Regions from separate parts of the Streptomyces sp. NPDC035033 genome, predicted to be linked through region 2. Evidence: riboswitches for the same ligand, from Rfam matches in the RefSeq annotation. Region 2 holds a riboswitch; each other region holds the start of a gene.
The links. A riboswitch is a leader RNA that binds a small molecule or an ion and turns the genes downstream of it on or off. The one in region 2 is predicted to bind thiamine pyrophosphate.
Positions count from the first base shown of each region.

Region 1: another riboswitch for thiamine pyrophosphate. It lies ahead of thiO (glycine oxidase ThiO); the one in region 2 lies ahead of AB0E83_RS10460 (thiamine ABC transporter substrate-binding protein).
Region 3: another riboswitch for thiamine pyrophosphate. It lies ahead of thiC (phosphomethylpyrimidine synthase ThiC); the one in region 2 lies ahead of AB0E83_RS10460 (thiamine ABC transporter substrate-binding protein).

Region 1 is NZ_JBEZUZ010000070.1:8,809-19,045, forward strand. It holds gene AB0E83_RS25050 (hypothetical protein) at 1-884, opposite strand, end outside; gene metF (methylenetetrahydrofolate reductase [NAD(P)H]) at 939-1,853, opposite strand; gene thiE (thiamine phosphate synthase) at 2,089-2,742, opposite strand; gene AB0E83_RS25065 (Rv2175c family DNA-binding protein) at 2,821-3,186, opposite strand; gene AB0E83_RS25070 (FAD-dependent oxidoreductase) at 3,257-4,471, opposite strand; TPP riboswitch at 4,557-4,670, shown strand; gene thiO (glycine oxidase ThiO) at 4,668-5,882, shown strand; gene thiS (sulfur carrier protein ThiS) at 5,879-6,079, shown strand; gene AB0E83_RS25085 (thiazole synthase) at 6,085-6,879, shown strand; gene pknB (Stk1 family PASTA domain-containing Ser/Thr kinase) at 6,970-8,880, shown strand; gene AB0E83_RS25095 (deoxyribonuclease IV) at 8,888-9,739, shown strand; gene AB0E83_RS25100 (DUF4396 domain-containing protein) at 9,833-10,237, shown strand, end outside.
Region 2 is NZ_JBEZUZ010000017.1:86,225-96,461, forward strand. It holds gene AB0E83_RS10435 (hypothetical protein) at 1-12, shown strand, start outside; gene AB0E83_RS10440 (Rossmann fold nucleotide-binding protein) at 69-1,202, shown strand; gene AB0E83_RS10445 (hypothetical protein) at 1,203-2,207, shown strand; gene AB0E83_RS10450 (ABC transporter ATP-binding protein) at 2,192-3,229, opposite strand; gene AB0E83_RS10455 (iron ABC transporter permease) at 3,229-4,842, opposite strand; gene AB0E83_RS10460 (thiamine ABC transporter substrate-binding protein) at 4,881-5,966, opposite strand; TPP riboswitch at 6,047-6,156, opposite strand; gene rlmN (23S rRNA (adenine(2503)-C(2))-methyltransferase RlmN) at 6,186-7,298, opposite strand; gene AB0E83_RS10470 (phosphatidate cytidylyltransferase) at 7,661-8,770, opposite strand; gene frr (ribosome recycling factor) at 8,770-9,327, opposite strand; gene pyrH (UMP kinase) at 9,428-10,192, opposite strand.
Region 3 is NZ_JBEZUZ010000001.1:74,461-84,697, reverse strand. It holds gene AB0E83_RS00395 (cupin domain-containing protein) at 1-294, shown strand, start outside; gene AB0E83_RS00390 (DUF5326 family protein) at 526-744, shown strand; gene AB0E83_RS00385 (helix-turn-helix domain-containing protein) at 1,033-1,797, shown strand; gene AB0E83_RS00380 (SsgA family sporulation/cell division regulator) at 1,936-2,376, shown strand; gene AB0E83_RS00375 (YibE/F family protein) at 2,660-4,063, opposite strand; TPP riboswitch at 4,102-4,249, shown strand; gene thiC (phosphomethylpyrimidine synthase ThiC) at 4,244-6,031, shown strand; gene AB0E83_RS00365 (hypothetical protein) at 6,093-6,719, opposite strand; gene AB0E83_RS00360 (metallophosphoesterase) at 6,881-8,293, opposite strand; gene AB0E83_RS00355 (LacI family DNA-binding transcriptional regulator) at 8,624-9,730, opposite strand; gene hisC (histidinol-phosphate transaminase) at 10,122-10,237, shown strand, end outside.

The sequences.
Region 1 (10,237 bases), on a different contig from region 2:
GACCGCTCGTCCGGGTGCGGCTCGTGGCCGTACTGCCCCGGGGCCTGCGCCTGGGGCGGCTGCGCGTCGGTGTCGCGCTGCTGCGGGACCCAGACGCCGCCGGGCGGGGTGTCGTAGGTGTACGAGGGGGCGTAGGGGTCGCCGTAGTACGAGGTGTACTGCTGGCCGTCCGTGCCGGGGCCGATGTACGGGTCGGAGTAGGCGGCATACTGCTGCGGGCCGCCGGCGGTGCCGTAGTCGTAGCCGGGCTGCTGCTCGTAGCCGGCGGCGTAGGGGTCGTACGCGGGCGTGTTCAGGCCGGCGGGGGCGTGACCGCCGGGGGCGTAGGGGTCGGCCGGGTAGGCGCCGGTCCCGTGGCCGGAGGCGGCGTAGGAGCCGGTGTCGTAGGAGCCGGTGTCGTAGCCGCCGTACGCGGGGGCCTGGGCGGTCCGGTCGTGCTGTCCGCCGCCGTAGACGCCGTACTGACCGGTGTCCTCAGGCAGGGGCTGCGGCTCGTGGACGGAGGTCGGCTCGTCGTGGCCGGCGCGCGGTTCCCCGGCGTCCGGGCCGTCGCCCTCGTAGGAGAGGCCGGAGACCTCCAGGGTGGGGCCGGCCTCGGAAGCCGCCTTGCGGCGGCGGCTGGCGCCGGGGTTGCCGCCGATCGCCCAGCCGGTGGAGAAGCCGCGGCGGAAGGAGAGGGTCACGAAGGTCTGGCCGACGGCGAAGCCGACCGCGCCGGTGATGATGACCGCCACCGAGGGCAGCAGCACGCCGACGACCACGCCGAGGAAGCCGCAGAAGGCGAGGATGCGCCAGCGCAGCCGCGCCTTGTACTGGAGCAGCACCTCGCCCAGCAGCCAGAGGGCCACCAGCCCGAACGCGATGTAGAGGACCGTCCACCCCATGCCCCGCCGCCCCTCTCTACGGCCACCGCCGCGGGTCGGGGCGGGTACGACCGGTCAGGACTGCTGGTGCAGTCCGAGATTCTCGTAGATCTCGAGCGTCGCGGTGGAGCTGTTGAGCGTGATGAAGTGCAGACCGGGGACACCCTCGGCCAGCAGGCGCGCGCAGAACTCCGTCGCGAACTCGATACCGATGGAGCGTACAGCGGCGGGATCGTCCTTGACCGCGAGGATGCGTTCTTTCACATCCGCCGGGAAGGCCGCGTTGCTGAGCTGGGGCAGCCGGTCGAGCGTCTTCACGTTCACGACGGGCATGACCTCGGGGATGATCGGGGTCTCGCAGCCGGCCTTCTCGACGCTGTCGCGGAGCCGCAGGTAGTTCTCGGGGTCGAAGAACATCTGGGTGACCGCGTAGTCGGCGCCGGCCCGGCACTTGTCGACGAAGTGCCGGATGTCGGTGTCCCAGTCGGTGGACCGGGGGTGCATCTCCGGGAAGGCGGCGACGCCCACGCAGAAGTCGCCGGACTCCTTGATGAGACGGACCAGGTCGGCGGCGTAGCGGACGCCCTCGGGGTGCTCGACCCAGTCGCCCAGCGGGTCGCCCGGCGGGTCGCCGCGCAGCGCCAGCATGTTGCGGATGCCGGCGTCGGCGTACTGGCCGAGGACGTTGCGCAGCTCGGCGACCGAGTGGTCGACGGCGGTGAGGTGGGCGACCGGGGTGAGGGTGGTGTCCGAGGCGATCTTCTGGGTGGCCTTGACGGTGCCGCCGCGGGTGGAGCCGCCGGCGCCGTAGGTCACGGAGACGAAGCTGGGGCCGACGGCCTCGACGCGGCGCATGGCGTTCCAGAGGACCTGCTCGCCCTTGGGCGTCCGGGGCGCGTAGAACTCGAAGGAGTACGACGTGCCGGAGGCGAGGATCTCGCGGACCGTGCGGGCGCGGTCCGTACGGACGGAAGCGGTTCCAAGGGCCATACGGGCAGGTTAGACGGGGTCCAGGTGGCCGAGGAAACCGCGTCCGAGTAGTGGACAGCTTTTCGGACACCGGTACGAGGCCGCTCCCGCGCGCCTGGACGAAGCTCCGGACCGCGCCCGGGGCCGCCGCCCGGCCCGGGCGCCGCTCCGCCCCGGTCCCGGTCGGACCCGTCGTCGGGCCCGGGCGCCGGTCCGTTCCCGGCCCCGGTCCCGCGCCCGGTCCCCGTCGTCCGGCTCAGGCGCCGGCCCGCTCCCGGACGCGCTTGGCGAGGGAGGCGGTGGCCGCGGCCGGGTCGTCGGCCTCGGTGATCGCGCGGACCACGACGATCCGGCGGGCGCCGGCGTCCAGCACCTCGTCGAGGTTGCCCTCGTCGATGCCGCCGATGGCGAACCAGGGGCGGTCCTGGGCGAGTCCGGCCGCGTACCGCACCAGGCCGAGGCCGGGGGCGTACCGGCCGGGCTTGGTGGGGGTGGGCCAGCAGGGGCCGGTGCAGAAGTAGTCGACGCCGGGTTCGGCGGCGGCCGCGGCCACCTCGGACTCGGCGTGACAGGAACGGCCGATCAGCACCTCGTCGCCGAGGATCGCGCGGGCGGCGGGGACGGGCAGGTCGCCCTGGCCGAGGTGGAGGACGTCGGAGCCGATGGCGTGGGCGACGTCGGCCCGGTCGTTCACGGCGAGGAGCGTGCCGTGCCGGCGGCAGGCGTCGGCGAACACGGCGAGGTGCTCCAGCTCCTCGGCGGCCTCCATGCCCTTGTCGCGGAGCTGGACGACGTCGACGCCGGAGGAGAGCACGGCGTCGAGGAAGGCGGGCAGGTCGCCCTGGCGCTTCCGGGCGTCGGTGCACAGGTAGAGCCGGGCGTCGGCGAGCCGCTCACGAGGCGTAGGCATGGTGGTTCCCCCCGTCGGGTGGTGCCGGTGGCGCGGCGGCGGACCGCCGCGGCACCGGCTCGGTGGTGGTTCGGTGCGTCAGACGGCGAGCGCCTGGGCGCGGCGCTTCACCTCCGTGCCGCGATTCTCGCCGAGGGCCTGCGCGGGGGTGCCGGGCAGGGTCGGGTCCGGGGTGAAGAGCCACTCCAGCATCTCTTCGTCGGTGAAGCCGTCGTCCTTCAGGAGGGTCAGGGTGCCGGCGAGGCCCTTGACCACCTTGCCGTCCTGGATGAAGGCGGCGGGCACCTGGAGGGCGTTGTTCTCTCCGCGGCGCACGGCGATCAGCTGGCCCTCCTTCACCAGCTGCCGCACACGCGTCACCTCGACGTCGAGCATCTCCGCGATGTCGGGGAGGTAGAGCCAGGCGGGGACGAGAGCATCGATGTTTGCGTCAATCTCGGTCACGGGACAAGCCTGCCATCCGGGACCGACAGCCGGTAGTCGGACCCGTCCCCACCGCCTCCGTACGGGGGTGCTAGAGGGCGGCGGACTTCAGCGGGACGGCCGGGTCGGCGGCGCGCTCGGGGTCGACGGGGGTGCCGGCCTCGATGAGCCTGCGCCCCTGGGCGAGGTCGCGGGGCCGGCCGACGGCCAGCAGCGCCACCGGCACGCCGGCCCGCAGCCAGAGCACCGACCAGGAGGCGCCGGACGGGTCGCCGCGCCGGACCAGCGCGTCGGCGCCGGCGTGGTGGCCCGCGTACTGGACGAAGCGGCCGAACTGCTCGGACCAGAAGTACGGCACGGGGTCGTACGGCTCCGGGGCGGCGTCCAGGATGTCGGCGGCGACCGTGCGGGGGCCCTGGAGGGCGTTGTCCCAGTGGTGGACGAGGAGGCGCTCCCCGTAGCGGGCGGAGGGGAAGGAGGCGCAGTCGCCGACCGCGTACACGTCGGGCAGGGAGGTGCGCAGCCGGTCGTCGGCGGTGACGGCGCCGCTCGGGTCGAGGGCGATGCCGGAGCCGGCGAGCCAGTCGGTGGCGGGGCGGGCGCCGATGCCGACGACGACGGCGTCGGCGGGCAGTTCGCGGCCGTCGGCGAGGACGACGGCGCCGGGCCGGACGGTGTCCACGCGCGCGTGGGTGAGGAGTTCGGCGCCGCTCTCGGCGTACCAGCCGGCCATGGAGGTGGTGACCTCGGCGGGCAGGGCGCCGGCCAGCGGCAGGGCCGAGGCCTCGACGACGGTGACGGCGCAGCCGGCCTCGCGGGCGGCGGTGGCGAACTCGGCGCCGATCCAGCCGGCGCCGACCACGACGACGGCGTGCCGGTTCTCCAGGACGGGGCCGAGGCGGACGGCGTCGTCGAGGGTGCGCAGCAGGTGGACGCCGGGGACGCCCTCGGAGCCGGGGAGGGTGAGCGGGTGGGCGCCGGTGGCGAGGACGAGGACGTCGTACGGGACGGGTCCCGCCTCGGTGTCCAGTTCGTGGTCGGCCGGGCGCAGTCCGGTGACGTCCAGGCCGAGCCGGAGGTCGACGCCGAGGGAGGCGAAGTCGACGTCGAAGGCGGAGTGCTCGGCCTTGCCGAGGAGGACCGCCTTGGAGAGCGGGGGCCGGTCGTAGGGCTGGTGGGGTTCGGCGCCGATGAGGGTGACGGGGCCCTCGAAGCCCTGCTCGCGCAGGGCGACGGCGGTCTGCACGCCCGCCATGCCCGCGCCGACGATCACGACGTGCCGCTGGGTCTGCTTCTGCTCGCTCACCCGTCCACCTTACGCATCTGACATACCGTCAGGAAGGGAGGCCCTCTGTGGCGCCCCGCCGACGGCGGCTAGGGTGGCGGTCACACACACCACTCGCGGGAGCCCGGACGCACCGGGCTGAGAGGGAGGCTGACCGGCCTCCGACCGTACGAACCTGATCCGGGTCATGCCGGCGAAGGGAGGGGCGGTCACGCCCATGCGTTCTTCCGACAGCACCGGAACGCGCTCTTCCGGGAGCGCCGACAGCGGTGCGCACACCGACGTCCTCGTGGTCGGGGGCGGCATCATCGGCCTGGTCACGGCCTGGCGGGCGGCCCTGCGCGGGCTGGCCGTCGCGGTCGTCGACCCCGAGCCGGGCGGCGGCGCCGCGCGGGTCGCGGCCGGCATGCTCGCCGCCGTCACCGAACTCCACTACGGCGAGGAGACCCTCCTCGGGCTCAACCTGGCCTCCGCCGCCCGCTACCCCGCCTTCGTCGCCGAGCTGGAGGAGGCCACCGGCCTCGACGTCGGCTACCGCGCCTGCGGCACCCTGGCCGTGGCGCTCGACGCCGACGACCGGGCCCACCTGCGGGAACTGCACGCCCTCCAGACCCGCTGCGGGCTCGCCTCCGAGTGGCTGAGCGGCCGCGAGTGCCGCCGCCTCGAACCCATGCTGGCGCCCGGGGTGCGCGGCGGGCTCCGGGTGGACGGCGACCACCAGGTGGACCCGCGCCGGCTGGCCGCCGCGCTCCTCGTGGCCTGCGAGCGGGCCGGGGTGGTCTTCCACCGGGCCCTCGCCGCGCGGCTCGCGGTGGCGGGCGACCGGGCGCGCGGCGTCGTCCTCGGCGACGGCACGGAGCTGGCCGCCGGCCAGACCGTCCTCGCCGCGGGCAGCCTCAGCGGCCGGCTCGCGGGCGTGCCCGCGGCGGTCCTGCCGCCGGTCCGCCCGGTGAAGGGCCAGGTCCTGCGGCTGCGGATCCCCGCCCCGTACGCCCCCTTCCTCTCCCGCACCGTCCGGGCCGTGGTCCGCGGCAGCCACGTCTACCTCGTGCCGCGCGAGAACGGCGAGCTGGTCGTCGGCGCCACCAGCGAGGAGCTGGGCTGGGACACCACGGTGACCGCGGGCGGGGTGTACGAGCTGCTGCGCGACGCCCACGAGCTGGTCCCCGGCCTCACCGAGCTGCCGCTCACCGAGACCCTGGCCGGGCTGCGCCCCGGCTCCCCCGACAACGCGCCGCTGCTCGGGCCGAGCGCCCTGCCCGGCCTCCACCTGGCCACCGGCCACTACCGCAACGGGGTCCTCCTGACCCCCGTCACCGGCGACGTCATGGCGGAGGCGCTGACCACCGGCCTCCTCCCCGACGAGGCGCGCCCCTTCTCCCCCCGCCGCTTCCCCACCGTCCTGTCCGCACCCCAGGAGCAGCCCGCATGAACGTGTCCGTGAACGGCGAGCCGCGCACGCTCGCCGGCCCCGTCTCCCTGGCCTCCCTGGTCGCCTCCCTCACCACCGCCCCCTCCGGCGTGGCCGCCGCCGTCAACGAGACGGTGGTGCCGCGCGGCGAGTGGGCGACGACGGCGCTCGCCGACGGCGACCGGGTCGAGGTCCTGACCGCGGTGCAGGGGGGCTGAGCACGATGTCCGACGACGTGTTCGTCCTCGGCGGTGCGGAGTTCTCCTCCCGCCTCGTCATGGGCACCGGCGGCGCCCCCAGCCTGGACGTCCTGGAGCGCGCCCTGGTGGCCAGCGGCACCGAGCTCACCACGGTCGCCATGCGCCGCCTCGACCCCACCGTGCAGGGCTCGGTCCTCTCCGTCCTGGACCGGCTCGGCATCCGCGTCCTGCCGAACACGGCGGGCTGCCACACCGCCGGCGAGGCCGTCCTCACGGCCCGCCTCGCGCGGGAGGCGCTGGGCACGGACTGGGTCAAGCTGGAGGTGGTCGCGGACGAGCGGACCCTCCTCCCCGACGCGGTGGAGCTGCTCGACGCGGCGGAGACCCTGGTGGACGACGGCTTCACCGTCCTGCCGTACACCAACGACGACCCGGTCCTCGCCCGGAGGCTGGAGGACGTCGGCTGCGCCGCGATCATGCCGCTGGGCTCCCCCATCGGCTCCGGCCTCGGCATCCGCAACCCGCACAACTTCGAGCTGATCGTGGAGAAGGCCGGCGTCCCGGTGATCCTCGACGCCGGCGCGGGCACGGCCTCGGACGCGGCGCTCGCGATGGAGCTGGGCTGCGCGGCGGTGATGCTGGCCTCGGCGGTGACCCGTGCGCAGGAGCCGGTCCTGATGGCCTCGGCGATGCGCCACGCGGTCGAGGCGGGCCGCCTCGCCCGCCGCGCGGGCCGCATCCCCCGCCGCCACTTCGCGGAGGCTTCCTCCCCGGCGGAGGGCCGCGCCCGGCTGGACCCGGAACGCCCCGCCTTCTGACCCCGGCGGGGCGCGGGGTACGTCACAGGCGTGCTGCGGTCGGGACCCGGCGGGCGGGCCGTGTCCCTACCGGCTCGTAGACTCGACGCCGTGGACACGACCCTTCAGGACCCCCTCGTCGGTCGGCTGCTCGACGGCCGCTACCGCGTGGACGCGCGCATCGCCGTCGGCGGGATGGCCACGGTCTACCGGGCCGTCGACACCCGCCTCGACCGCGTCCTCGCGCTCAAGGTGATGCATCCCGACCTGGCGGCCGACGCCGCCTTCGTCGAGCGGTTCATCCGCGAGGCGAAGTCGGTCGCCCGCCTCGCCCACCCGAACGTGGTCGGGGTCTTCGACCAGGGCGCCGAGGGCGCGTACGTCTACCTGGCGATGGAGTACGTCTCCGGCTGCACCCTGCGCGACGTGCTCCGCGAGCGCGGCGCGCTCCAGCCCCGCGCCGCGCTGGACGTCCTGGAGCCGGTGCTCGCCGCGCTCGGCGCCGCGCACCGGGCCGGGTTCGTGCACCGGGACATGAAGCCGGAGAACGTGCTGATAGGGGACGACGGCCGGGTCAAGGTCGCCGACTTCGGTCTCGTCCGGGCCGTGGGCTCGGCGACGGCCACCACCGGCGCGGTCCTCGGCACCGTCTCGTACCTCGCCCCCGAGCAGATCGAGCACGGCACCGCCGACACCCGGGCCGACGTGTACGCCTGCGGCGTCGTCCTGTACGAGATGCTGACGGGCGCCAAGCCGCACTCCGGCGACACCCCCGCCCAGGTCCTCTACCGGCACCTGAACACCGACGTGCCGGCCCCGTCCGCGGCCGTCCCCGGGCTGCCGCCGGAGCTGGACGAGCTGGTGGCCGCCGCGACCGCCCGCGACCCCGGGGCCCGCCCGGAGGACGCGGTGGCGCTGCTCGCCCTGGCCCGGGAGACCCGCGCGGCCCTCACCGACGCCCAGCTCGACGCGGTGCCGCCGGGGGCGCGGGCCGAGCAGCGGGACACCGGCGAGGACCGCACCAGCGTGATCGCCCGCCCGGTGCCCGCGCGCGAGGTCACCGATCCGCAGGCGGTGCAGCACACCAGCCGGCTCGCGTCCCCCGGGGCCCCGCCGGCCCGGCCGCGCCGCCCGGCCCCGCGCGGTCCGCTCCTGATCGTCCTCGGCGTCCTGCTCCTCCTGGGCATCGGCGGCGGCGTCTGGTACGTCGGCGCCGGACAGTTCACCCGCGTCCCCGCCGTCCTCGGCCAGCCCGAGGCGACGGCGGCGAAGCGGCTCGCCGACGCCGGCCTGGAGCTGGGCACGACGAAGCGCGCCTTCAGCGACGTGTACGAGCGCGGCACCGTGATGGCCGTCGACCCGGCTCCCGGCGAGCGGGTCCGCGGCGGCGCCACCGTCACCCTCACCCTCTCCCGCGGCCCGGAGATCGTGAAGGTGCCCAACCTGAAGGGCAAGCCGCTCGCCGAGGCCCGGCGGATCCTCACGGAGGAGGGCCTCGCCCCCGGTGTGGTCACCACCGTCTTCAGCGCGACCGTCGCCCAGGGCGCGGTGATCGGCTCCGACCCGGAGCCGGGCACCGAGCGGGCCCCGGACTCGGCCGTGGCGCTCGTGGTCAGCAAGGGCGCCCCCGTCGACGTCCCGGACGTCACCGGCGAGACCGTCGCCGACGCCACCGCCGCCCTCCAGGAGGCCGGCCTCAAGGTGTCGGTCGCGCCGGAGCGGGTGCACTCCCCCGAGGACGCCGGCTCGGTCGCCGCCCAGTCGCTCGCGGAGGGCAGCCGGGCCGCGAAGGGCGACGCGATCACGCTGACCGTCTCCAAGGGGCCGCGGCAGGTCGAGGTGCCGGACGTCGTCGGCATGTCGACCGACGAGGCCCGCGAGGCACTGGAGGCCGCCGGCTTCGAGGTGAAGGTGGAGAAGAAGTTCCCCTTCCTCGGCGACGAGGTCACGGGCCAGTCCGTCGAGGGCGGCGAGACCGCCCCCGAGGGCTCCGCCGTCGCCATCACCATCAAGGGAATCTGAGACACCCATGCGCAACCCCGTCGGCGGCCACGTCCCCGTGGCCGGCGGTCTCGCCACCGTCGGCCTCGGCTACGCCCGCGAGCTGGGCGCCGAGACGGTCCAGGTCTTCGTCGCCAACCCGCGCGGCTGGGCCACCCCGGCCGGCAACCCGGCCCAGGACGAGCGGTTCCGCGCCGAGTGCGCCGCCGCGTCGCTCTCGGCCTGGGTGCACGCCCCGTACCTGATCAACTTCGGCTCCCACACGGAGGCCACCGTCGAGAAGTCGGTGGAGTCGCTGCGGCACTCGCTGCGGCGGGGCCGGGAGATCGGCGCGAAGGGCGTGGTCGTCCACACCGGCTCGGCGACCGGCGGCCGCCCCCGCGCGCAGGCGCTGGCGCAGGTGCGGGAGCGGATGCTGCCGCTGCTCGACGAGCTGACCCACGAGGACGACCCGTACCTGCTCCTGGAGTCCACGGCCGGCCAGGGCTTCTCGCTCTGCTCCCGGGCGGAGGACTTCGGCCCGTACTTCGACGCGCTCGACCACCACCCGAAGCTGGGGATCTGCCTCGACACCTGCCACATCTTCGCGGCCGGCCACGACCTGACGGCGCCGGGCGGGGCGGTACGGACCCTGGACGAGCTGGTCGCCACCGTCGGCGAGGGCCGGCTGCGGCTGATCCACGCCAACGACTCCAAGGAGGCCGCCGGCGCGCACAGGGACCGGCACGCCAACATCGGCGCCGGGCACATCGGCGAGGAGGCGTTCCGGCACCTGCTGCGCCATCCGGCCACCGACGGCGTACCGCTGATCATCGAAACGCCGGGCGGCAAGGAAGGCCACGTCGCGGACATCGAGCTGCTCAAGAAGCTCCGGATGTGATCCGCTTCTGATCATTTCCGATTGATGGGTACCCCTGAGGGGTATACGGTTCCCGTATCGGCAGGAACCGCTGTCCGAGGCTGGGGGCCCCTCATGGAGCACGAAGCGCACGACCACCACACGAGTCACACCGACCACGCCGGCCACCGCGACCCCACCGGCCACGCCGCTCACCACGGCCACGAGGGCCACCACGCCGGGCACGGCGCCGGGAGCGGGGCGAGCTGGAGCATGGCGGCGAGGGCCACCCTCCACTGCCTCACCGGCTGCGCCATCGGCGAGGTCCTGGGCATGGTCGTCGGCACCGCGCTCGGCTGGGGCAACGCCCCGACGATGGCCCTCGCGATCGTCCTGGCGTTCTTCTTCGGCTACGCGCTCACGCTGCGCGGCGTCCTCACCGCCGGCCTGGACCTCCGGTCCGCCGTCAAGGTCGCGCTCGCCGCCGACACGCTCTCCATCCTCGTCATGGAGATCGTCGACAACGGCGTGCTGCTGCTC
Region 2 (10,237 bases):
CTGACCGCCTGACCGCCCGGCGGGAAAAGCGGGAGGCCCCGTCGCCACGGGCCACCTATCGTGGGCCCATGGCGACGCCCCCACCCCGGCCCCGCCCACGAGGCCACGGACGCGAGATCCACACCCTGGACGAGTTCGACGCGTCGCTCGCCCGGCCCGGCGGCCTCGCCGGGCTGCGGATCCAGTCCGTCGACCTCACCGGCCGCACCTTCGCCCTCCTCTCCGCCTCCACCGCCACCACCGTCTTCCTCGGCTGCCCGATGGAACCCGAGGCGGCGGCGAAGGTGCGGGCCGACGGGGCGCTGGTCTTCCCGCCCGTCCCCGACCTGCCCTTCGACCCGTACCGCAACCGGCTCTACACCCCGGACGAGCTGTACGCCGGGGTCACCGGGGACGGCGGCTACGAGGCCACCCCCGACGCCCTCTCCTACGCCTGGTTCGGCACCACCCGCGCCGACGGCGACGTCTTCTCCTCCATGCTCCGCTCGCTCCACGACGACGCCGTCTCCGACGCCCTCGACGAACACCTCGACGGCCGGCGGACCGTCGGCGTCATGGGCGGCCACGCGATGGTCCGTGGCGGCGAGGCGTACGCGGGCGCGGCCCGCCTCGGCCGCACCCTCGCCCGCGCCGGGTACACGGTGGCCACCGGCGGCGGCCCCGGCGCGATGGAGGCCGCCAACCTCGGCGCGTACCTGGCCCCCTTCGACGACCCGGCCCTCGCCGACGCCCTCGCCCTCCTCGCGAAGGCCCCCTCCTTCGTGCCCTCGGTGACGGAATGGGCCCGCGCCGCCCTCGCCGTCCGGGCGCTGCTGCCCGGCGGCGGCGACTCGGTCGGCATCCCCACCTGGTTCTACGGCCACGAACCGCCCAACGCCTTCGCCGGCCACATCGCCAAGTACTTCACCAACGCGCTCCGCGAGGACGGCCTCCTGGCCCGTTCCACCAGCGGTGTCGTCTTCCTGCCCGGCGCCGCCGGCACCGTCCAGGAGATCTTCGACAACGCCACCCCGAACTACTACGCCTCCCTCGGCGCCCCCGCCCCCATGGTCCTCGTCGACCGTGCCCACTGGACCGCCCGCCTCCCCGCCTGGCCCCTCCTGGAGACCCTCGCGGCCGGCCGCCCGATGGCGGCGAGGATCGCCCTGGTCGACTCGGTCGACGAGGCCCCGGCGGCCCTGGACCGGCTGGGGGCCCGATAGGTGGACCTCTTCGTGTGCGCGGGCTGCGGGACGGAACTGTCGGTGCCGGTGGAGCGGGTGGCGCTGCCCGTGGAGGCCCACTACGGCGGCGGCCACCGCTGGATGCCGCCGCTCATGGAACCGGGCACCTACGCCGTCGACCCGGACCCCTGGGCACGGGCGTGGCTGACCTGGGAGGAGATCGGTGAGGCCGGGGCGGCCGCCCTCGGCGTCCACGCACCGGTGCACACCGTCCCCACCGGCCCCCGGGACGGGATCGTGCTCGCCCCCGGCGACACGCGCGGCACCCGCCTCCTGCCCGAGCGCTCCGGCCCCTCCTGCCTCGGCGTCGTCGCCGGCGACGCGCCCAACCTGGTGTGCGCCGGCTGCGGCCTGGGCGTCGGCTTCCGCGAGGACGACTGCGGCGTCTGGCAGACCGTCCGGTACGGCCCCGAGGCCGTCGTCCGGCGCTCCCTGGGCGTCCCCCCGCCCGCTGTCCCGGTCCGGCCGCTGCCCCCGATCGACCCGGAGGGCGGCTGGGACATGCGCTGGTCGGCCGCGGCCGGAGCCGCCCTCGCCCGGCTGCTCGCCGCCTCCGGCGGCCGGGCCCTGAAGCTCCCCGGCGGCCTCCCCACCGAGCTGTTCGGCCGGTCCGTCGCCCGGCTGCTCCCGGCGGGACCGCCCTTCCTGACCGTGGGCCTGGCCGGCCCCGGACTGCCCGGCGGGGACGCCGACATCGTCCTCGTCCCCGCCGACCGGCGGACGGGGGCGCCGTGGCGGCCCGCCGGCGACGCGGTCCCCGTCCCGCTGCCCGGACCCGTGTGGGCCCACCTCGTGGGGCCCGGGGAGACCTCGCCGACGCCCGTGTCGGGGACGCTGCCGGCGCAGGTGCTCCGCGACGACTACCCGCTGCCCGAGCACCCCGGGTACGGCTTCCTCCCCGACCGCGCCACCCTCCGCAGGACCCTGTCCCGCATGCCCGAGGTCCGCCGGCCGTGGCTGCGCGCCCTCTACGACCGGATCTGATCCTCCCCGTCGAGCACGACGACCTCCTCCGCCCGGAAGGCCACCGTCACCTCCGCGCCCTCCTCGGGCACCTCCCGCAGCGGGAACTCCGCCTCCAGCGGCGGCCCGTCCGCCGGGCGCAGGACGACCGACACGTGGTGGCCCCGGAAGGTGCGGGACCCGACCCGGCAGGCCAGTCCCCCGCCGGCGGGCGCCGGACGGACGCCGGCCGGGCGGACGAGGAGCTTCCGCTCGCCCTGCGGGGAGCCGTCCGGCACCGGGATCCGGCCCCACGCGGTCCGGGCCGCCGCCCCCGTCACCGTCGCCGCGACCACGTTCTCGAAGCCGAGGAAACGGGCCGTGAACTCCGAGCCCGGCCGCTGCCACACCTCCACCGGCGTGCCGGACCGCACGATCCGCCCGTCCCGCATGACCACCACCCGGTCCGCCAGCGCGAAGGCCTCGCCCTGGTCGTGGGTGACCGCCAGGACCGTCGTGCCGAGCCGCCCGAAGAGCGCCCGCAGCTCCACCACGAGCCGTTCGCGCAGCCCCCGGTCCAGCTGCCCCAGCGGCTCGTCCAGCATCAGCAGCCGCGGCCGGGGCGCCAGCGCCCGGGCCAGCGCCACCCGCTGCTGCTCGCCGCCCGACAGCGCGGCGACCGACCGCCGCCCCGCGCCCGGCAGTCCGACCAGGCCGAGGAGCTCCTCGACCCGCGCGGCCCGCTCCTCCTTCGGCACGCCGCGCATCCGCGGCCCGAAGGCCACGTTCCCGGCGACGTCCCGCTGCGGGAACAGCTGGTGGTCCTGGAACATCAGCCCCACCCCGCGCCGGTGCACCGGCACCCCCGCCTGGTCGGCGCCGGCGAGCAGCACCCGCCCCGCGGCCAGCTCCTGGAGCCCGGCGACCGCCCGCAGCAGCGTCGACTTGCCGGACCCGCTCGGCCCGAGCACGCACACGATCTCGTGCTCGGCGACCTCCAGGTCCACCGCGTCGAGGACCGCCCGCGCCCCGAACCGTACCGTCGCTCCCTCAAGGGTCAGCATCAGAACTCCCCGGTGGTCCGGTCGGTCCGCAGCCGCTCCAGGAGCAGCAGGGAGACCGCGCACACCACCATCAGAATCGTCGACAGGGCCATCGCCTGCCCGTGGTTGAGCTCCCCCGGCCGGCCCAGCAGCCGTGCCACGGCGACCGGCAGCGTCGGATTGTCGGGCCGGGCGATGAAGACGGTCGCGCCGAACTCGCCGAGCGAGACCGCGAAGGCGAACCCGGCCGCGATGAGCAGCGCCCGCCGCACCAGCGGCAGGTCCACCTCCCGCCACACCCGCCACGGCGAGGCCCCGAGGACCGCCGCCGCCTCCCGCAGCCGCCGGTCCACCGCCCGCAGCACCGGCAGCATCGTCCGCACGACGAACGGCACGCCGACCAGCGCCTGCGCGAGCGGCACCAGGATCCAGCTGGCCCGCAGGTCGAGCGGCGGCTCGTCGAGGGTGATGAGGAAGCCGAAGCCGACGGTCACCGCCGACACCCCGAGCGGCAGCATCAGCAGCGCGTCGAAGCCCCGCACCAGCCGTCCCGCGCGCCTGGTGAGCGCCGCCGCCGCGAGCCCGCCGATCACCACGGCGATGGCCGTGGCGGCGACCGCGTACCGCAGCGAGTTCCCGACCGCCTCCAGCGGCGGCACCAGGAACGTGCCGGCCTCGTCGAGCGTGCCGAGCGCCCGGTAGTAGCGGAGCCCGTACCCCTCCGGCGTCGCGAAGGAACGCTCCACCAGCACGCCCAGCGGCAGCAGGATCAGCACCGCCACCGACGCCAGCACCCCGCCGAGCAGCGCCCACTGCCCGGCCCCGCGCGGCCTGCGCGCGGTCTGCTCCGGGGAGACGAGCCGCAGCGCGGTCTCCCGCCGCCGGGCCGTCCGGGCCTGCACGGCGAGGATCGCGCCGACCGCCGCGAACTGCGTCAGCGTCAGCACGGCGGCCGTCCGCAGGTCGAGCAGCCGGGCCGTCTGCCGGTAGACCTCCGCCTCCAGCGTCGTGTACGCGTCCCCGCCGAGGATCTGCACGACGCCGAAGGAGGTGAAGGTGAAGAGGAAGACCATCAGCGCGGCCGCCGACACCGCCGGCACCAGCGCCGGCAGCGTCACCGTCCGCCACGCCGTCCACCGCGAGGCGCCGAGCACCCGGGCGGCCTCCTCCTGGCGCGGGTCGAGCTGCGCCCACAGCCCGCCGACGGTCCGCACGACGACCGCGTAGTTGAAGAACACGTGCGCGAGGAGGATCGCCCACACGGTCTCGTCGAGCCGCAGCCCCCACAGCTCGTCGGTGAACCCGCCCCGGCCCACCAGCGCCAGGAACGCGGTGCCGACGAGGACGGTCGGCAGCACGAACGGCACGGTGACGACGGCCCGCAGCGCCCGCTTCCCGGGGAAGGCGAAGCGGGCGAAGACGTACGCCCCCGGCAGCGCCACGAGGAGCGTGAGCCCGGTGGAGGCGGCCGCCTGCCACACCGTGAACCAGAGGACGTCGAGGATGTCCGGCCGGCCCAGGACCGTCCCGACCGCGCCGAGGTCCCAGGCGCCGCCGGGCCGCAGCCCGCGGTCGACGATCGACACGACGGGCCAGGCGAAGAAGACGGCGAAGAACGCGACGGGCAGGACCATCAGGCCCAGCCGCGCCGCGCTCCCCCGCCGGTCGCGCGTCACCTGAGGAGCGACGACCACTGCTGGATCCACGCCTCGCGCTTCTCGGCGATCTTCTCCGGCGCCATCGTCTCCGGCTTCTCGATCACCACGCCGTGCCGCGTGAACAGCTCCGGCAGGGCCGCGTCCTCCGCCACCGGGTTCACGAACATCTGGAGCGGCATGTCGTCCTGGAACTTCTTCGAGATCAGGAAGTCGATCAGTGCCTTGCCGCCCTCGGGGTTCTTCGTCCCGTTCAGCAGCCCCGCGAACTCGATCTGCCGGAAGCAGGTGCCGGCGGACACCCCGGTGGGCGCCTCCTTCGGCCGCGGGTCCGCGTACAGCACCTCGACCGGCGGGCTGGAGGCGTAGGAGACGACCAGCGGGCGGTCGCCCTTGGCCTCCTTGCCGCCGGCCGAGCCGGAGAACTCCTGGTTGTAGGCGAGCTCCCAGCTGTCGACGGTCTTCACGCCGTTGGCCTTCAGCTTCGACCAGTAGTCCTGCCAGCCCTCGTCGCCGTACTCCGCGATCGTGCCGAGGAGGAAGCCGAGGCCCGGGGAGGACCGCTCGGGGTTCTCCACCACGAGGAGGTCCTTGTACTCCGGCTTCGCCAGGTCGTCGAAGGTCTGCGGCGGCGCCAGCTTCTTGTCGGCGAAGTACTTCTTGTCGTAGTTGACGCAGATGTCGCCGGTGTCGATCGGGGTGACCCGCTCGTCGAGCTTGAAGGCGTCCGGGATCCGGTCGGCGCCCTTCGCCTCGTACTCCACGAAGATGCCGTTGTCGACGGCGCGGGAGAGCAGGGTGTTGTCGACGCCGAAGAAGACGTCGCCCTGCGGGGAGCCCTTGGTGAGGATCTCCTTGTTGACGGCCTCGCCCGCGTCGCCGGCCTTCAGCACCTTCACGGTGAAGCCGGTCCGCTCCGTGAACTCGGCCAGCACCTCCTTGGAGGCGTTGAAGGAGTCGTGGCTGACGAGGGTCACGGTCTTCGGCGCGGGCCCGCCGGACTTGCCCGCGGCCTCGCGGGCGTCCTCCGTGGAGCAGGCGGTCAGGGCCGTGACGCCGAGCGCCGCGGCCAGCGCGGCGGCGGCGGCCTTCTGGGTGTGCATGTGTGGTCCTCCTGGGTGGGACCAGGAAGAGACGCGGCCCCGCCCGCGACCGGGGACCGGACGCGGGCAGGGCGCAACAGCTCGAGGTACGACCGAACTTCCTACCCAGAATGACCTGGGCGAGGTTCAGAGGGTCTGCGGTCTACGGTCACCGCACTCTCAGCGCTGTGGCGCTCCCCTGTCGGAATATGCAGATGTGTTCGAGCACAGGGTACAAGGTCAGCGTTCGGCGGCGGCGAGCTGTCCACAGGCGCCGTCGATCTCCTGGCCCCGGGTGTCCCGGACGGTCACCGGCACGCCGTGCCGGGCGATGGCCTCGACGAACGCCTTCTCGTCCTCCGGCCGGGAGGCGGTCCACTTCGAGCCCGGCGTCGGGTTCAGCGGGATCAGGTTGACGTGCACCCGCTTGCCCTTGAGCAGCTTGCCCAGCAGGTCGCCGCGCCACGCCTGGTCGTTGATGTCCCGGATGAGGGCGTACTCGATGGAGATCCGGCGCCCGGACTTCTCGGCGTACTCCCAGGCCGCGTCCAGCACCTCCCGGACCTTCCAGCGGGTGTTCACCGGCACCAGCGTGTCCCGCAGCTCGTCGTCGGGGGCGTGCAGGGAGACCGCGAGCCGGCACTTGAAGCCCTCGTCGGCGAAGCGCAGCATGGCCGGCACGAGGCCCACGGTGGAGACGGTGATGCCGCGCTGCGACAGGCCGAGGCCGTCGGGCTCGGGGTCGGTCAGCCGGCGGATGGCGCCGACGACCCGCTTGTAGTTGGCGAGCGGCTCGCCCATGCCCATGAAGACGATGTTCGACAGGCGCGCCGGTCCGCCGGGCACCTCGCCGTCGCGCAGGGCGCGCATGCCGTCGACGATCTGGTGCACGATCTCGGCGGTCGACAGGTTCCGGTCGAGGCCGGCCTGGCCGGTGGCGCAGAACGGGCAGTTCATGCCGCAGCCGGCCTGCGAGGAGATGCACATGGTCACCCGGTCCGGGTAGCGCATGAGCACCGACTCGACGAGCGTGCCGTCGTGCAGCCGCCACAGCGTCTTGCGGGTGGTGTCGTCGTCGCACGAGATGTGCCGCACCACCGACATCAGGTCGGGCAGCAGCTCCCCGGCCAGCTTCTCCCGCGAGGCGGCCGGGATGTCCGTCCACGCGGCGGGGTCGTGCGCGTACCGCGAGAAGTAGTGCGTCGACAGCTGCTTGGCGCGGAACGGCTTCTCGCCGATCGCGGCGACGGCCTCCTTCCGCTCGGCGGGCGACAGGTCGGCGAGGTGCCGCGGCGGCTTCTTGGCTCCGCGCGGGGCGACGAAAGTGAGTTCTCCGGGCAGCGGACGAGCCACGACGGCGTCTCTCCTCAAACAGGCACGAGGTCGGACGTCCCGCGACGGCGGGGAGCACGGCAGGGCGGTGCCGGAGCGACCTCACTGGACCGTCCCCGCGGCGGCGAGGACGACGAAAGGGCCCGGGACGCACGTCCCGAGCCCTTCCAGAGTACCCGCTGCGCGTCAACCCGTTCCGACGAAGAGCGCCAGCGGCGAACCGCTCGGCCCGTGCCCACGAACAGCGCCGGCAGCAGCCACACCACCGGCGCCGTCGGCAACAGCGAGTCCAGCCGGTCCATGCTGTACCGACGTGCGACTCCGCCGCGTGGCACCGCGGCCGGGAAGCAGGCCCCGCCGAACAGGACCCACCACCCGGCCGGTCAGCCCGTGCCCACGAACAGCGCCAGCAACAGCCACACCACCGGCGCCGTCGGCAGCAGCGAGTCCAGCCGGTCCATGATGCCGCCGTGGCCGGGGAGCAGGGTGCCCATGTCCTTGATGCCGAGGTCCCGCTTGATCATCGACTCGCCGAGGTCGCCGAGCGTCGCGCTCGCCGCCACCGCCAGGCCGAGGAGCAGGCCCTGCCACCAGGTGCCGCCGTCGATGAGGAACTGCATGCACAGCGCGCCGGCCGCCATCGCGAAGGCCACCGCGCCGAACAGGCCCTCGCGGGTCTTGCCGGGGCTGATCCGCGGCGCCAGCTTGTGCTTGCCGAACCGCCAGCCGACCGCGTACGCCCCGGTGTCGCTGACCACCGTGAGCAGCAGGAAGGTCAGCACCCGCCACGGCCCGTCGTCCGCGGTGAGCAGCAGCACCACGAAGGTCGCCAGGAAGGGCACGTAGAAGGCGGCGAAGACGCCCGCCGTGACGTCCTTCAGGTACCCCTCGGGGGGTTCCGTCATCCGCCAGACGAGCACCGCGAGCGCCGTCAGGGCCATCGCGACCCAGGCGCCCTCGGGGCCGCGCACGTACCCGGCGACGACCATCGCCGCGCCGCCGACCGCGAGCGGCACCAGCGGCGCCTTGATCGCCTTGCGCTCCTGGAGCCGGGAGGTCAGCTCCCACAGGCCGACGACCACGGCGACCGCCACCACGCCGACGAACGCCGGCTTCCAGATGAACAGCGACGCGATGATCACGGCTCCGAGACCGACGCCGACCCCTATGGCCGCGCCCAGGTCCCGGCCCGCGCTCTTCTTCTGCCGCGGCGCGGGGGCCGGGGACGGCGGAGGAGGCGGGACGGGGCCGGGCATGGGCTCCTGCGGGTGCTCGTGCGGGGTCTCGTCACGGAACAGGGGACCGCCCGGCTGGGCGGCCCCCCGTCCGTGTCCGTCCTGGAATCCGCCGGCGGGTACGTCGGGCACGATGGGCATGGGGCGAGTCTGCGCCGCCTGGTGCCGATCGTGGGCGGGACCCGCCGGGGCAGGCCCCTGGTCGGGTCCGCCGAGACCTGAACCGGCCGCCGGCGCCCCCCAGGATGAGTCGTTCATCAGACCTCGAGGAGCTCGGCTTCCTTGTGCTTCAGCAGCTCGTCGACCTGCGCGACGTACTTCGCGGTGGTGTCGTCGAGCTCCTTCTCCGCGCGGCGGCCCTCGTCCTCGCCGACCTCGCCGTCCTTGACGAGCTTGTCGATGGACTCCTTGGCCTTGCGGCGCACCGAGCGGATCGAGATCTTGGAGTCCTCGGCCTTGCCCTTGGCGACCTTGATGTAGTCGCGGCGGCGCTCCTCGGTCAGCTCCGGGAAGACCACACGGATGATGTTGCCGTCGTTGCTCGGGTTGACGCCGAGGTCCGAGTCGCGGATGGCCTGCTCGATGTTGCGCAGCGCGCTCTTGTCGAACGGGGTCACCACGGCCATGCGCGGCTCCGGCACCGAGAACGAGGCCAGCTGGTTGATGGGGGTGAGGGCACCGTAGTAGTCGGCCACGATCTTGTTGAACATCGCCGGGTGCGCACGGCCGGTGCGGATCGCGGCGAAGTCCTCCTTGGCGACCACGACGGCCTTCTCCATCTTCTCCTCGGCCTCGAGGAGGGTCTCTTCGATCACCACTTGCTCCTGCGTGTCGTCGCGTTGTGTCCTGCACGGTGTACGACCGGCAGGGCTGTCGTCCAGCCCCGTACGGGGCGGTTCCCGGTTGGGGTCGGGCTCAGGCCCGGGTGCCCTGGTCGCTCACGAGCGTGCCGATCTTCTCACCCGTCACGGCGCGCGCGATATTGCCCTCGGCGAGCAGTTCGAAGACGAGGATCGGGAGCTTGTTGTCGCGGCACAGGGTGATGGCGGTGGCGTCGGCGACCTTGAGGTCGCGGGCGATGACCTCGCTGTACTCCAGCGCGTCGAACTTGACCGCCGCCGGGTTGGTCTTCGGGTCGGAGTCGTAGACGCCGTCCACGCCGTTCTTGCCCATGAGCAGGGCCTCGGCGTCGATCTCCAGGGCGCGCTGGGCGGCGGTGGTGTCCGTCGAGAAGTACGGCATGCCCATGCCGGCGCCGAAGATGACCACGCGGCCCTTCTCCAGGTGGCGCACGGCGCGCAGCGGGATGTACGGCTCGGCGACCTGGCCCATGGTGATGGCGGTCTGGACGCGCGAGTCGATGCCCTCCTTCTCCAGGAAGTCCTGGAGGGCGAGGCAGTTCATCACGGTGCCGAGCATGCCCATGTAGTCGGAGCGGGCCCGGTCCATGCCGCGCTGCTGGAGCTCGGCGCCGCGGAAGAAGTTGCCGCCGCCGATGACGATGGCGATCTCGGCGCCGTCGCGGACGACGGCCGCGATCTCACGCGCGATGGCGTGCACGACGTCGGGGTCGACACCGAGACCGGTACCGCCGGAGAACGCCTCCCCGGACAGCTTCAGCATGTAGCGGCCGAGCTTCTTGCCGCTCTTGTCGTCGCCCTGTACGGCGCCCTGGTTCATGGAGATCTCCTCGTGCACATACGAAGAAGGCCATTGCCTTGGGTC
Region 3 (10,237 bases), on a different contig from region 2:
CTGGAGGCGGAGCGCGTCGCCAACCAGGGGGCGTACCTCCAGTTCCTGCGCGAGCGGAACATGTCGGTGGGGTTGTACGCGCTCGACGCGGGCGAGCTGGACCCGCAGTCGCCGCACGGCCAGGACGAGGTGTACTTCGTGGTCTCCGGGCGGGCGGCGATCACCGTCGGCGAGGAGACGACGCAGGTGGCGCGGGGCAGCGTGGTCTACGTGCCGGCGGGGGTGCCGCACCGCTTCCACCACATCAGCGAGGACCTGCGGGTCCTGGTGGTCTTCTCACCGCCGGAAGCCTGAGCGGCCGGGGCCTGAGCAGACGGAAGCCCGGGCGGACGGATGCCCGAGCGGCCTGAGCGGGGAGCCGTCGGCGGCCCGGATCCTCGGGGACGGACCCCCCGCTTCCCCTAGGGGGCGGATCAGGGGAGAGCCCGGGCCCCGGGGGCCCCGCCGGCGGCCGGTGCCCGCCTAGCCTTGAGGTGTCCGGGGCGGAGGGTTCCGGGCGGGGAGTCGAGAGCGAGGGAGAGCACCATGGCGGTACAGGAGATTCTCGCGGGGCTGCCGTGGTGGGTGAAGTGGATCGCCATACCCGCCCTGGTCCTGCTGGTCTTCGGCGGAGTCATCACCAGCGTCCTCACCTTCGTGATCAGCCTGCTGTTCAAGGTGCTGCTGTTCGTCGCGCTCGTGGCCGGACTCATCTACGTCGTACGGAAGTTCGGCACCCCGTCGAAGTCCGACCGGGACTGGTAGCACAAGCTACTCATCGGTATTGGGCGTCTGCCGGGCGTTAGCCCGGCAGGGGGAACGCGCAGGTCGAAACAGGGTGGGGGGCGAGGACGAGCCACTAGAGTGGCAGATCTCCGCCGAGTCGGGGACTACGGGTGTAGATCTCCGGCAGACCAGCGGTTTCCCGCTCGTCCCTGAGGGGTCCGTCCGTCGGACCCCATCGGTGTCCCAGGCCTGGCGGGTGTGCGCGGGGGCGGCCCCCGCGAGCGGGTGCGGTGCATCCGTTGTCACGCCTGGGGGTGACCTTTGGCCATGGCTACGCAGACAGCTGCGCCGACCCTGATCGGCTCGGTGCAGCGGGCGCTGAGACTTCTGGAGGCGGTGGCCTCCCATGCGGACGGTGCCCCCGCCAAGCAGCTCGCCCGGGAGACGGGCCTTCCGCTGCCCACGACGTACCACCTTCTCCGCACCCTGACGCACGAGGGCTATCTGCTCCGCGACAAGGGTGCGTTCTATCTGGGCGAGGCGGCCACCCGGCTGGCCGGCGGCGGAGCTGTGCAGAATCGTCGCATCAAGATCGAGGACTCCCTCGCCCACTGGCGGGACGCGCTCGGCGTGCCGGTCTACTTCGCCCTCTACCGCGACGGCGAGATCGAACTGATCTCCGTCGCGGACACCCTCAACTCCCCCGCGGTGGAGGAGTGGGCCGACTTCCGGGAGACCGGTCACGCCCACGCGATCGGGCAGTGCCTGCTCAGCCAACTCGATCTGAGATCTCGTCAAGACCACCTTGACCGCCACCCGGTGGAAGCCATCACTCCGTACACGGTGCGTAACCGGCGGGTGCTTTTGGAGCGTTTGGGCGGTTTGGGGCGAATGGAGCCCCTGGTGGAGCGTCAGGAATATGCGCTCGGCACGGTTTGCGCGGCCATCCCCCTTACGGTGGGCTCCGCGGCGGCCACTCTGGCCATTTCCCTCCCGCTTCACCAGGAAGAACGGTTGCTCCCAGCAGTCGAGCGGCTACGTACGGAGATCGGGAGCCTCTTCAGTTCGCTCGCCTTCTCTATCAGTATCTGAAAAATCACTCCTTGTGATCCGCTAGCGCGTACAGCACGATTGCGTCAAGAGGGCCACGGGGGATCATTCCTGGCCGTTTCGGTCACAGCTTTCAGCAGCTGTGTTTACACAACTGCTCCATCTACTGCGGGGTACATGATGCGAGAGTCGGTTCAGGCCGAGGTCCTGATGAGCTTCCTCGTTTCGGAGGAGCTCTCCTTCAAGATCCCTGTCGAACTGCGATACGAGACCCGGGACCCCTACGCGGTGCGGATGACCTTCCACCTTCCCGGGGACGCGCCCGTGACCTGGGCGTTCGGCAGGGAGCTGCTGCTCGACGGGATCAACCGTCCGAGCGGCGACGGCGACGTGCACATCGCCCCGACCGACCCCGAGGGCCTGTCGGACGTCTCCATCCGGCTCCAGGTGGGCGCGGACCGCGCCCTGTTCCGCGCCAGCGCCCCGCCGCTCGTCGCCTTCCTCGACCGCACGGACAAGCTCGTCCCGCTCGGTCAGGAGCAGGCCCTGGGCGACTTCGAGGACAGCCTGGAGGCCGCGCTCGGCCGGATCCTCGCCGAGGAGAGCGCCGGACCGGCCTGACCCCGCGCCCCGCTCCGTACGACCGCCGACCGGGTGAACCGCTCCGCACGGCCACCGGGCCGAATGGCGTGATCCGTACGGCCTCCGGACCGGACGCCCCGACTCCGTACGCCCTCCGGGCGGAACGACCGGGCCCCGTACGCCCTCAGGGCGGAACGGCCCCGGACCCGTACGGCCTCTGGACCGGACGCCCCGACCCCGTACGCCCACAGGGCGGGACGACCCCGGACCCGTACGGCCGTCGGGCAGGACGCTCGGGTCCCGTACGGCCGTCGCGCGTCCGTCACTTCGCGCGGCGCCGCCGTCCGCCGCGGCCCGCCGGCCGGGCGCCGGCCTCCCCCGACGGGCGGTCGGCCGACACCACCAGTGCCGCGAGCGCCGTGGTGACCGGCACCGAGGCGACCAGGCCGATCGAACCCACCAGGGTCCGGACGATCTCCTCCGCCACCAGCTCGCTGTTGGCCACCGTCCCCACGCTGCTCTGCGCGATGGTGAAGAGCAGCAGCAGCGGCAGCGCGGCACCGGCGTAGGCCAGGACCAGGGTGTTGACCACCGAGGCGATGTGGTCGCGGCCGATCCGGATCCCGGCCCGGTAGAGCGCGCGCGGACCCATGCCCGGATCGGCCTGGTGCAGCTCCCAGACCGCCGAGGTCTGGGTCACCGTGACGTCGTCCAGGACACCGAGCGAACCGATGATCACACCGGCGAGCAGCAGGCCGGACATGTCGATCTCCGGGTAGAGACCGTGGATGAGCCCGGTGTAGTCGTCGGTGTTGCCGCTGAGCGAGGCCCAGCCGATGAAGAAGGACCCGAGCAGCCCGATCAGCAGCAGCGAGATCAGCGTGCCCAGGACCGCGACCGAGGTGCGGGCCGACAGGCCGTGGCACAGGTAGAGCGCGAGCAGCATGATCGCGCTCGACCCGACCACTGCCACGACCAGCGGATTCGAACCCTCCAGGATTGCGGGCAGGATGAAGAGCGTGAGCACCAGGAAGCTCACCGCGAGCGCGATCAGCGCCATCACGCCCCGCATCCGCCCGACGAGGACCACCGCGAGCGCGAAGATGGCGGCGAGGACCGCCATCGGCACCGTCCGGTCCACGTCCGTCACCGAGTACTGCAGGTCCTTCGGGGCGTCGGGGGCGTAGGCGACCACCACGCCCTGCCCCTCCTCCAGTTGGCGCGGGGCGTCCGGCTGCACGATCTCGGTGAAGGTCCGTCCCTTGTCCGGCCCGCTCGTCACCTCGACCGTCGCCTTCGCGCACTGCCCCTGCTGCGCGTCGACCGCCTCGCGGCCCTGCGGGGTGGTGGTGTCCCCGGTGGGCGGCACCTGCGCCGCGTTCACGTCCTTGCAGTCCACCCGCTCGACCGCCACGACCCGGCCCTGCTCGGTCTGCCGGTCGAAACCGACGCCGGTCCGCTGGTGCGCCGGGGCGCCGCCGGGCCAGAGCACCGCGAGCCCGACGAGGACGGCGGTGGCGAAGGGGATCAGGACCGCCGCGATGACTCTTCGCAGATGGCGGGAGACGGGCGCGGCGGGCCCGTGGCTGTGGCTGTGCCCGTGCCCGTGCCCGGCACCGTGTCCGGCGCCGTGGCCGTGCTCGGTGCCGTGCTCGTGGCCGTGCGGATCGGGGGACTGCTGCGGGGAAGTCACCGACCGATCATCGCAAGAACGGTGGGGGCCCACTGTTCAGCACGCCCGGAAGGGCGCTAGCGTGGTGGCACCTTTGCACACGCGGGAGCTCGGAGCACCGGGCTGAGAGGGCGCTGATCACCGTACGCGCGTACATGCCGTACGTACGGGAGGAGGCTGCGCCGACCGCCGAACCTGTTACCGGGTAATGCCGGCGTAGGGAGATTCGGTCTCATGACCATTCAGGACGCACGCACGCCTGCCTCCGACCAGAACGACTCGAACGGCGCGCGCACGCCGGGCTGGCACAAGGGGTACGTCGAGGGCTCGCGCCCCGACATCCGGGTGCCGGTCCGTCAGGTGCACCTCACCAACGGCAAGGACGTGACGCTGTACGACACGTCCGGCCCGTACACCGACCCCGCCGTCGACACCGACGTGCGCCGGGGTCTGCCCCCGCTGCGCGAGAACTGGATCATCGCGCGCGGCGACACCGAGGAGTACGCGGGCCGCCCGGTCCGCCCCGAGGACGACGGCATCAAGCACACCTCGCCGCGCGGCGGCGGGCTCAAGAACCTCGACGCGGTCTTCCCCGGCCGCCCGCGGCTGCCCCGCCGGGGCCGCGCCGGGCAGGCCGTGACCCAGCTCGCGTACGCCCGCCGGGGCGAGATCACCCCGGAGATGGAGTACGTGGCGATCCGGGAGAACGTCTCGCCGGAGGTCGTCCGCGAGGAGATCGCGGCGGGCCGAGCGGTGCTGCCGGCCAACGTCAACCACCCGGAGATCGAGCCGATGATCATCGGCAAGCGGTTCCTGGTGAAGGTCAACGCCAACATCGGCAACTCCGCCGTCACCTCCTCCATCGAGGAGGAGGTGGAGAAGATGACCTGGGCGACCCGCTGGGGCGCCGACACGGTCATGGACCTGTCCACCGGCCGCAACATCCACACCACCCGCGAGTGGGTGCTGCGCAACTCCCCCGTGCCGATCGGCACCGTGCCGCTCTACCAGGCCCTGGAGAAGGTCGACGGCAAGGCCGAGGAGCTGACCTGGGAGATCTACAAGGACACGGTCATCGAGCAGGCCGAGCAGGGCGTGGACTACATGACCGTGCACGCCGGCGTGCTCCTGCCGTACGTGCCGCTCACCGCGCGCCGCAAGACCGGCATCGTCTCGCGCGGCGGCTCGATCATGGCCGCCTGGTGCCTCGCCCACCACAAGGAGAACTTCCTCTACACGCACTTCGAGGAACTCTGCGAGATCCTGGCGGCGTACGACGTCACCTACTCGCTCGGCGACGGGCTGCGCCCCGGCTCGATCGCGGACGCCAACGACGACGCCCAGTTCGCGGAGCTGCGCACGCTCGGCGAGCTGAACACGATCGCCAAGCGCCACAACGTGCAGACGATGATCGAGGGCCCGGGCCACGTCCCGATGCACAAGATCAAGGAGAACATCGACCTCCAGCAGGAGATCTGCGAGGAGGCGCCGTTCTACACCCTCGGCCCGCTGACCACGGACGTGGCGCCCGCGTACGACCACATCACCTCCGGCATCGGCGCCGCGATGATCGCCTGGTGGGGCACGGCGATGCTCTGCTACGTCACGCCCAAGGAGCACCTGGGCCTGCCGAACCGCGACGACGTGAAGACCGGCGTCATCACGTACAAGATCGCGGCGCACGCGGCGGACCTGGCCAAGGGCCACCCGGGCGCCCAGGAGTGGGACGACGCGCTCTCCGACGCGCGCTTCGAGTTCCGCTGGGAGGACCAGTTCAACCTGGCCCTCGACCCGGACACCGCCCGCGAGTTCCACGACGAGACGCTGCCGGCGGAGCCCGCGAAGACCGCCCACTTCTGCTCGATGTGCGGTCCGAAGTTCTGCTCGATGAAGATCTCGCAGGACATCCGCCGTGAGCACGGCGGGGACCTGAAGGCGGACGAGATCGAGGCCGGCATGGCCGAGAAGTCCGCCGAGTTCGCCGCCTCCGGGAACAGGGTCTACCTGCCGCTGGCGGAGTAGCGGCCGCCCGCCGCACGCACCCCGGCCCGCGGTCCACGGGGGGATCGCGGGCCGGGGCGCGTCAGGGACCCGGGGGCGCCGGGTCGGTGGTGGCGGTGAGGGCGGCCTGGAGGAACGGGAGGATGCCGCGCTCCAGGAGGGCGTGGCGCCAGGCGGCGCGGGCGCGGGTGAGCTCGTCGTCGGGGGGACCGGTCTCGGCGGGGCTGTTGCGGAGGGCCGTCAGCAGGAGACCGACGCCGGCGCAGAGGAGGCCGGCGGCGGCGAGGGCACCGAAGACCAGTCCGGCGGTGAGCAGGGTGGTGCCGAGGGCGGCGTCCGGGGCGAGCAGCCGCACCACCGCGCCGACCAGCAGGAAGATGGCGGCGGCCGTGCCGGCGAGGACCGGGACGAGGACGGTGAGGACCGCGACGGCGCCCGGGGACTCGTCGGGAGCGGGGATCCGCGGGCGGTTGGACGCGGCGCGGTCCCGCTCGCGCACCTTGACGAAGTGCTCGTACTCGCTCGCCGCCGCCGCGGTGATCAGCGCCGTCGCGTTCAGCGCCATCACCCGGAGCTGGGCGGCCGTCAGCCGCTCCCCCGCTCCGGCGAGTTCCGGCCGTTCCTGTGCGGTGCGCAGTGCGTCGTCGAGGACGCGCTCGTACTCGGCGCGGTCCTCGGTCAGCAGGTGCGGAGCCACGTTCATGTGCATCCCCCGATGCTCGGTGGGCCGGGACCGGCCGTGGAGCACGGCGGTCCGGGCGGAAGCGGAGGAGAGCCTGCCTACCTGGGGAGACCGATGGTAGGGCCGTGACCGTCCGTGCTGACAGGGGGTTTCCGGAATTCGCCCGGCCCGGCTGCGCGGAGTGAGGGTCAGCTCGCCAGGGGGAGTTGGACCACCAGCAGCGTCCCGGCCATGGTCACGCCGCCGTCCATGGCGATGGCGAGCCCGTCGGCGTAGACGTGCGGACCGTCGACGGCCGGGCGGGAGTCCTCCTCGCCGTCCTCCGTGCCGACCTGGCCGAGGAGGTACGGGATCGGGCTGTGGCCGTGCACGATCCGGGAGCCGCCGTAGGTGCCGAGCAGCTCCTGGACGGCCTGCGGGCCGGCCTCGTCGCGGAAGGCGAAGCGCTTGGTGAACTTCCGGAAGAGGTCCCAGACCTCGTCGGCGTCGTTGCGCCGGATGATCTCGTGGACCGTCTCGTTGACGTCCTCGATGGTCTCGCCGTACTCCAGGTACGCGGTGGTGTCGGAGTGCAGCAGCAGGTGACCGTCCTCGTGGACGACGGCGTCGAGCCGGGACATCCACTGGAGGTGGTGCTCCTGGAGGCGGTCCATGTCGTGCTTCTGTCCGCCGTTGAGCAGCCAGGCGGCCTGGAAGGTGGCGGTGCCGGCGCCGGAGTTGACCGGGGTGTCGCCGAAGCGCTTGGCGCCGATGAGCAGCAGCTCGTGGTTGCCCATGAGGGCCTTGCAGTAGCCGCCGGCGGCGGCCGCCTCGGCGGAGAGCCGCATGACGAGCTCGATGACGCCGATGCCGTCGGGGCCGCGGTCGGTGAAGTCGCCGAGGAACCACAGCCGGGCGTTGCCCGCGGCCCAGCCGCCGTTCTCGTCGACGAGGCCCTGGGCGCGCAGGGCGGCGACGAGTTCGTCGAGGTAGCCGTGGACGTCGCCGACGACGTAGAGCGGGCCGGGGCCGTCCCCGGCGGGGACGGGCGCCGGCGCGGCGGCCGGGGCGACGGGGACCTGGAGGGTGTCGCCGCGCTGGATGACCGGCAGGTCGCGCTCGGTCGGGGTGTAGCCCTCGGGGAACTCGTCGGCGTACCCCCCGCCGGGGTGGCCGGCGGCGGTGGCGACGGGCGGTACGACGGGGGGGACGGACGCGGCGGCGGGGGCGGGCGGCGCGACGGGGGCCGGGTCCGGGTACGCGGCGGCGGGGCGCGGGGCGGCGGCGGGCGGCACGACGGCGGCCGGTTCCGGGTACGGGGCGGCGGCCGGCTCCTGGTACGGGGCGGGCTCGGGGCGCGGGGCCGGTTCGGCGTGCGCGGCCGGAGCGGCCGGGGTGGCCGGAGCGATCGGCGCGGGCGGTGCCGGGAACGCGACGGGTTCGGGGTACGCGGGCGGGCGGGTGCCCAGGTGGAGCGTGGGGTCGGCGGGCGCGACGGGCGGCTCGGCCGGGTGGCCCTGCACGGGCACCCGGGCGTACGGGGGTACGCGGAAGTCACGCAATGTCGCCGTGCGCTCCACGGGATCCTGCCCGGCCCCCTGAGTCATCGACCCCTCCACCACCGTCGCGATGCCCTGCACATCGCGGACCGGCCTGGTCGGGGTGGTCCGCGGTGTCGTGCGCCCATCATAGGAATGAGGGTCCGCCTGTGTGACGCACCAGGGGTGGTGAATCCGGGTTCGCTCCGGGTTCACCGGTTGTTTCGCCCGAATTGAGAAGGTCCAGTCCAGGGCCGGGTCCGGTGGGGTGGCCGGTTTCGCCGACTCCGCCCACGGGCAGGGGCGGAACGGCGCTTCGTTCCTCCGGCCGCTCCTTCGGCGCGGCCGGCGTTCGGCGGGGGTGTCCGGGGGCGCCCGACGGGGGTGTCCGGGGGGGCGCCCGGCAGGGGGTGCTCAGTCCTTGGCGGGCGAGCGCGGCGGGCTGACCGTCGTCCGCGGCGAGCGGCGCTGCGAGGAGGTGCGGACGATGAGTTCGGTCGGTATCACCTGCTCGACCGGACCGTCGCCCTCGACCCCCTCGATGGCGTCGATGAGCAGCTGGACCACGGCCGTGCCGATGCGGCGCGGCTTGAGCGAGAGCGTGGTGATGGGCGGTTCGGTGGTGGCGTAGACGGTGGACTCGCTGCAGCACACGATCAGCAGGTCGTCGGGGACGCGCAGGCCGTAGCGGCGGGCGGCGGCGAGGAGGTCGGTGCCGTTGGGGTCGAAGAGGCCGTACACGGCGTCGGGGCGGTCGGGGCGGGCGAGCAGCCGGTCGGCCGCGACGGCGCCCGCGCACGGGTCGTGCGCCGGGTAGGCCTCGTAGACGGGGTCCTGCCCGACCCGCTCGCACCAGTCGAGGTACGCGGTGGTGGAGAGGCGGGTGTAGGTGTCGGTGGTGGTGCCGGTGAGGAGGCCGATGCGGCGGGCGCCGGCGGCGGCGAGGTGGTCGAGGAGGTCGAGGACGGCGGCCTCGTGGTCGTTGTCGACCCAGGCGGTCACCGGGAGGGTGCCGGCCGGGCGTCCGTCGGAGACGACGGGGAGGCCCTGCCGGACGAGTTCGGTGACGACGGGGTCGTGGTCGGAGGGGTCGATGACGACGGTGCCGTCGAGGGCGACGTTCGACCAGACGTCATGGCGGGAGGTGGCGGGGAGGATGACGAGGGCGTAGCCGCGGGCGAGCGCGGCCGAGGTGGCGGCCCTGGCCATCTCCGCGAAGTAGGCGAACTCCGTGAAGGTGAAAGGTTCATCCCCGTACGTGGTCACGGTCAGGCCGATGAGTCCCGACTTGCCGGTGCGGAGCGTGCGGGCCGCCGCGGAGGGGCGGTAGCCCAGCCGGTCGGCGACCTCGCGGACGTGCCGGCGGGTGGCGTCCGGGAGACGGCCCTTGCCGTTGAGCGCGTCGGAGACAGTCGTGATGGAGACCCCGGCGGCGGCGGCCACGTCCCGGATGCCTGCCCGGCCCTGCCGGCTTCCCCGGGTCTGTGCCCGGCTCACCTGGTGCTTCCCTGCTGCTGTCATGGCGAGCCGATAGTAGGGCGACGAGGGGTGGGGGGGACGGCCGCATATGCAGGCGTTGACAGGCACGTTTCTGCATGGTCGACAGGGCTCAAAGATGCCTTAATCAAAGGTAGTTGACGGTTCTTGCATGCGACTCGATGTCGTGGGGAGGGATGGGCCTGGCGAGGGGGCGAGGTCTCGAAGAGGTCTCAACTCACCTCTACGGGGGATGCGCGCCACGGCGCTCGCCACCGGCGCGCGCCACCCGTCCGCGCGCCCCCCGGGCGGGCGGGCCCGGCGGGAGGGTCGTCCACAGCGTTGCAGGGCTGTTGTCCACAGCCCATTCGCAGCGGGCGTGAATCCTCATAAAGTGAGAAGCATTGGCGGTACGGACGGTCGAGGAGGCCACACTGTGAGCGAGACCAGCGGGACGAGCGCGTCCCACCCGAAGCTGCGCGCCGAGCTGGACGGCATCCCCACGTACAAGCCGGGCAAGCCGGCCGCGGCGGGCGGCCCGGCCGCCTTCAA